DNA from 2 places in the Flavobacterium johnsoniae genome. Region 1 is predicted to be linked to the other one. Evidence: riboswitches for the same ligand, from Rfam matches in the RefSeq annotation. Region 1 holds a riboswitch; the other holds the start of a gene.
What was found. A riboswitch is a leader RNA that binds a small molecule or an ion and turns the genes downstream of it on or off. The one in region 1 is predicted to bind cobalamin.
Positions count from the first base shown of each region.

Region 2: linked by a shared signal. The riboswitch ahead of NYQ10_RS13940 (TonB-dependent receptor) and the one ahead of NYQ10_RS00465 (TonB-dependent receptor plug domain-containing protein) in region 1 are both predicted to bind cobalamin.

Region 1 is NZ_CP103794.1:86,972-90,402, forward strand. It holds gene cobT (nicotinate-nucleotide--dimethylbenzimidazole phosphoribosyltransferase) at 1-27, shown strand, start outside; gene NYQ10_RS00455 (adenosylcobinamide-GDP ribazoletransferase) at 92-889, shown strand; gene cobC (alpha-ribazole phosphatase) at 874-1,407, shown strand; cobalamin riboswitch at 1,477-1,678, shown strand; gene NYQ10_RS00465 (TonB-dependent receptor plug domain-containing protein) at 1,707-3,431, shown strand, end outside.
Region 2 is NZ_CP103794.1:3,203,177-3,206,607, reverse strand. It holds gene NYQ10_RS13940 (TonB-dependent receptor) at 1-1,533, opposite strand, end outside; cobalamin riboswitch at 1,649-1,851, opposite strand; gene NYQ10_RS13935 (thioredoxin-like domain-containing protein) at 1,939-3,231, opposite strand.

The DNA.
Region 1 (3,431 bases):
GAGAGCGCGGGAATAAGTCGAAAGTAGTATTTAGTCTCAGTCACAGTTTTCAGTTTTGCACCAATAAGTCTTGATTAATCAATCATATTAAATGAAAAAAGAACTACACATTTTCTTTACCTGTTTAATGTTCTACACCAGAATTCCCTGTCCAAAAAACATTACGCATGATCCGGATTATTTAAATAAAGCTACAAGATATTTTCCTTTTATTGGATGGATTGTTGGTAGTATTTCTTTTATAGCTTATTCTCTATTTGCTCAATTTCTTTATACAGAAACAGCCGTGATTTGTTCGATCGTGATTTCCGTTTTAACAACTGGGGCTTTTCACGAAGACGGTTTTGCAGATGTTTGCGATGGTTTTGGCGGAGGCTGGACAAAAGAAAAAATCTTGATGATAATGAAAGACAGTGTAATTGGCGCTTATGGAGCAATTGGATTGGTTTTGCTTTTTTTATTAAAATTCAGATTGTTATCAGAATCTATTATAATATTTCAAGTTTATGATGACATGGCAGTTTTTAAAATTTTCCTCTTATTTATTTCTGCGCATTCTATAAGTCGATTGGCAGCGATCAGCATTATTTTCACGCATGAATATTCTCGCGAAGACGCTTCAAGCAAAAGCAAGCCAATTGCCAAACAATTTACTTGGAAAGAAGTTTTTGGCTCTTTCTTTTTTGGTCTAGTTCCTTTAATTGTATTTTCTCTTTTTGATTTTAGATTAATTCTAGCCGTAATTCCTGTTTTTATAACGAGATATTTTTTAGCTCGATATTTCCAAAAATGGATTGACGGTTATACAGGAGATTGTCTAGGAGCGACGCAGCAAGTTTGCGAAATTATATTTTACCTAAGTATTCTACTTATATGGAAATTTATCTAGTTCGTCATACCGAAACCATTTGCGAAAAAGGAATTTGTTACGGACAGTCAGACGTAAATATTGCAGAACCTTTTGATGAAATTTTCGATAAAATTATTTCCGAATTACCATCCGAAGCTGTTATTTTTTCGAGTCCGTTAAAGCGTTGTGTAATTTTAGCAAAACATATTCAAGAAAACATAAATGCAATTTCTTATCAAGAAGACGATCGCTTAAAAGAAATGAATTTTGGCGATTGGGAATTGAAAACTTGGAATGAAATTCCGCCTGAAGAACTCAATCCGTGGATGGAAGATTTTGTAAATATTAAAGTTTCAAACGGCGAATCTTTTACAGAACTTCATGAAAGAGTTGGTGATTTTTTAACGAATGAAATTTCAAAAATAAAAGAACCCATTATTATCGTTGCTCATGCAGGAATAATTAGGAGTATTTTGTGCCATCAAACTTCACTTCCTTTAAAAGATGCATTTAATAACAAAGTTGATTTTGGCGAAGTTATCAGAATTGAATTATAAATCTGATGTTTGTTTGATTATTAAGCCTTAAAAGTGAAACAAATTTGAAAATTCAATATTTTTAACTTTATCTTTGCAGCAAATTAAGGTTGTGTTTAAACAAACACATTAAAAGGGAATCAAGTAAATTCTTGAGCTGTACCCGCAACTGTAAGCTTAGTTCTTAAACGAATGCTTGTTGTAAACTGCAAAACCACTGCCACGCACTGCGTGATGGGAAGGTAAACAACAAGACGCAAGCCAGGAGACCTGCCTTTGTAACAAATTATCGAGCTCTCGGGAAAAAGAGTGTAGAAATTATGACTATAAAACTAAGGTTTGCTTTTTGTTTACTGTTGTTGTGCCAGATTATTTCGGCGCAGAATGATTCTATTAATAAATTGAAAGAGGTTGTCGTTTCTGATAACAATCTTAAGAATTTCTCCAATACACAATCGATACAAAGGTTAAGCGATTCTATTATAAGCAAAAACCAATCTTCATTAACTTCTCTTTTAAATTATAATACTATAATCTATTTTAAAGAAAATGGATTAGGAATGACTTCTTCGCCTTCCTTTAGAGGAACTACTTCTCAACAGACTGTAGTAGTCTGGAATGGAATAAATATCAACTCTCAGTTATTAGGACAAGCAGATTTTAATACTATTTCAACACGAGGTTTTAATTCGATAGATGTAAAAGCAGGCGGAGGAAGTGTTGTTTACGGAAGCGGTGCAATTGGAGGAACTATTCATTTAAATAATGATTTGAAATTTACAGATACATTCAAAAACGATTTTCAAATTTATTATGGAGAATTTAATACTGTAAGTGCAATTTATGGCATTACGGCAGCAACCAAGAAATGGAGTTTTGATGCCAGTTTTACTAGAAATAGCTCTGATAATGATTTTAAATTTGTCGGTCAAGAAGTTTGGAACAAAAACGGACAATACTACAATAATACTCTTGATGCAGCAATTGGTTATAAAATAAATGACAAAAACAGCATCAAATTTTATAGCGAAATTTATGATGGCGAACGTCACTTTTCTCTAACATCGCCAAATGCAACCAAAACAAAATACCAAGATTACAACACTCGTAATTTATTAACATGGAGCAGTTCTTTTAGTAATTTCAATTCAAATGTGAGACTTGCTTACATAACAGAACATTACAATTATTTTGAAGACATCAATCTAGACGGATATACTTCTGGTGGAGTAAAAAGTTTCATTGGAAAATATGATCTTGATTACACGATTTCTTCTACAATGAAAATAAGTACCATTTTAGATTACACTAAAAATGACGGTTTAGGCTCTGGTATTGGAAGAAGTACACGTCAAATTGGTGGCGCAAGTTTATTATGGAAACATACGCTTACAGAAAAATGGAATTATGAAATGAGCGCTAGAAAAGAAGTTTCAGATGTCTACAAAAGTCCTGTTCTTTTCTCTGTTGGCTCACGCTACAATTTTTCAGATTTCTATAAGCTTAAATTTAACTTTTCGAGAAATTTCAGAATTCCAACTTTTAATGATTTGTATTGGGAAGGAAGCGGAAATCCGGATTTAAAACCCGAAAGTTCGTTTCAGGCAGAAATTGGAAATGAATTTACTTATAAAGATTTTCGAATGACCATTACGGCATACGGAATGAAGATTAAAGACATGATTCGTTGGTTACCAAACAATACCGGAAATTGGTCTCCAGAAAATACAGACAGAGTTACTATTTATGGCGCTGAAGCACTTTTAGGATGGAAAAAAAGTTTTGGCAAAAACACTTTCGATTTTAGCGGTACTTATGCTTACACCGTTTCATTGGACGACAGAACAGATAAACAGCTTTTTTACGTGCCTTATCATAAACTAACTGGTTCTTTATCTTATTATTATAAGAAACTTTCTGCCTATTATCAAATTATGTATACGGGCGAAATTTTTACAACATCAGATAATAATCCAAAATATATACTTGACGCTTACAATGTTTCGAACATTGGTGTTGATTACAATTTTAGCAAGAAAAACATT
Region 2 (3,431 bases), 2.2 Mb from region 1:
TTTTGTATTGGTATAATAACCATCTGCTTGAATCGAAAATTTGTCAAAAAAGCTTTCCCTTACGGGGAAATTAAACGTAAAACCAACATCATACTGGTTCATATATTCTGGTCGTAAAGTACTAGAACCAACCATTGTATAATACAAATCATTGAAAGTTGGCATTCTGAAAATTCGTTTTGCGAAAGCTCTTAAATTGAAATCGTATTTTTTGAAAGGCGTATAACCAAGAAATAAAGCAGGCGTCATTTCGGTTTTATTGGGCGCTTTGGCATTGTATTTCACTTCTTCGATAACGCGGGTTGCAAGCACATTTCCTAAAACTTTAAAACCTTCATATCGATAAGAAGTGGCAAGAGAAACTAAAGCAGAATAACGCTGCGGAAAAGAAAATTGCGTTTCGATTCCTCTCCTCGTTGCATTTAATTTATTGTATTGAAAATCGGTTGACAGCGAAACATCCCAAGTGCGTAAAATGCTGTACATATTTACGGCAGAAAAATAGGCTTCTTGCTGAAAATAACTATCATCAGATTGCGCACCTTCGGTTACGGTTTCTCCTAACACGTTCGTCGTATCTCTGGCAATGTAATGCGTGTAATCGTAAGCGAATTTTCCTTTAATTTGAAATTTGTACTTCTCAGAAACATCTTTCGTTAAAAAAGCCTGTCCGAAAAAATTCTTGTCAAATTGTCTGAATCCGTCTCTAAATTTATTCTCTACGATTGCACCTGGTGCGCCTCTTTCAGAATCATAATAGTAAACTTTGGCGTCCCAAGTACCTTTATTTATTTTTCCGTAAACACCAGATTCAAATCGTAAAGCTTCAATATCGCTGTTCCATCGCGTTGCGGTGGTATCGTAAGCCACACTTCCGTCTTGATTTTTTCTTTTGTATCTAAACTTGTATTGTCCGTTCGATTTAATGTACTCTGAACTGACGCTCATACTAACTTTATCGCTCAATTTTTGTTCCCATCTAAAAGAAGGATCATGATAATTGATAGACATTGTTTTGTAACGAACGAGAAGATTTGTCTTTTTTGAACCCACAAAAACAGGACGTTTTGTTCGTAAATAGATTGCTGAAGCTGAAGCAAAATCTTTAGCCGATTGAAAAATTTCACTTTTTTGTCCATTATACATCGTCAAAGATTCCATATCGTCAAGCGAATATTTTCCGAGATCTGTAACGCCGTTTTGGGCATTTCCGAGTTGAACTCCGTCATAGAAAACACCAACATGATGCGTTCCCATATTACGAACATCAACGGTTTTTAAACCGCCAACACCACCATAATCTTTGATTTGAGTTCCGGCAAAATAACGAAGTGCATCGGCAACATTATGGCTTGCCAATTTTTCGAGCAGAACACCCGAAAGACTTTGTACAGGAATAACTTCCTGATACGGTTTTCCTTTTAAAATTACTTCTTTTAAAACCCGAGAACTATCAGTAACTACTTGTGAATAAAGCAGAAATGGAACAATTATTAAAAAAGCAGAAAAGAAAGTTTTCTTTAAATTACACATCACGATTGAATTAAATAAACTTTCAGTGATGTAGTAATTACATAAACGTAGAATTGACCCCGCTGTAAAAACAGCTGGTCATTATCTTTGTCATCAACTTCATACCACGAAAGTTTTAAACTATGTGATCGTGGCAGGTCTCCTGACTTGTTCCATCTTTAAACGGCCTTCTCACCCTGCAAAGCGGGACAATGGCATTAGTAATGTTTAAAGATTTTGTGTAGAACTTACAGTAGCGGGTCTGTTCAGGATTTGCACCTGATTCCCTTTTAACTATTTTTTCTGATGAAAAAACAGACCAAAATCAGCCGCAAATATAGAACGCTTATTATGGCTCTGCAAGCTCGAAAGAACTTTTTTACAAAATAAAAGATTTAGTGTGATGAATAAACGACGATCAAAGCGCTACAAATATTTCTCAATCAAAGTTTGAATTTCAGGCGTAGAAGGCCTTGGCGCGTCTTTATGAATAATTTTTCCATCTTTTCCAATTAAAACATAACGCGGAATTGTACTTACATTAATTTGTTTTAATAACTCGTCTTTTTCAGATTTAGCGATTAAAACACTATTTTCTTTGTTCAAAATATCTTTGTAAACAGCCATTGCTTTTTTCCAAGAGTTTGCGCTTTTATCAATAGAAATAAATACAAAAGCAACGTCTTTATATTTATCCATTAATTTTTTTTCGTCTGGAAATTCTTCTCGGCACGGCATACACCATGAAGCCCAAAAGTCAATCAAAACCAATTTTCCTTCGTGTTTTTTAATTATTTCTTTTAAAACTAAAGGGGTTTGAGCAGGTTTCAATTCATTTTCAACATTAGCTACAAAAGTCTGATTTTTGCAGTATTTTCTAAATATTTCTAATGCTTTTGGATCAAAAGGAACTTTCTGATCTCTAATACTTATCGGATAATAAATAGTCGAATACAATAAATAATCTACAATATTCTGATTATAGAAGATTTTAGAAATAAACTCCATTTCGCCAGAAAAGCTTTTTTTCAAACCCAAAACCTTCATTCGTTTCTGAACATAATTTTGAAGAAGTTCGCGGTATTTATCTACTTCGAGCAATGCATCAGCTTGATCAAAACTTTCTTCAATCGCCTTAAATGTGTTTGGATTTATATTTTTTTCTTCTAATTCATTATATAAAGTTAAACTCCAATAAGTAGCAGAAAAATAATCGTAGAATTCTTTTGAGAGCTTATTCTCTTTAAAATACGTTTCTAATAATTCCTTTTCTTTTATATAATCTTTATCAAAGTAAGCATTCATCTTTTGCGATGCCATAATAATCTTCAATTGATTATAATTTGGAAGATTCTTAATTAATCCATATTTTTCAAAAGATTCATTTAAAAAATCAGATTCAGATTTACGAATCGGATTTGAAGCACAATAATAATGTATCAACCCTTTTGCATCAATATCAAATTCTAAAGTTTCGTTTGGTGCTGCGTAAATAAAAGTACCTCTATAAATATCATTGCAAAAAATTGAACAATCATTATCGACTATTAATTCTCTATTCTTTGTACTTAGAACCGCTCGATCATAAATATTTGCTCTTGATTCTGAAGTTAGATTAATGATACCTTCGCTATTTCCAACATATTTTACGGTGATTTGTTGCGAAAATAAAGTAGCTGAAATCAGAAATAATAAAAGAAAACTTTTGAGATTAGACATACGGTTTTTGGTTGGTTTAGTTAGTAAATTAAAACTTCAAAGTATTTATGTTCAACAGTTTAAAGAGTGATCAAAAATAGCAACTTTCTTCTCATTTACAAGAATATTCTTAATTATTTTCAAACTAAAAAACATATAATTATTGGATAATTTTGTTGGTTTAATTTTATATCGTAATATTGCAATATTAAATAATAAAA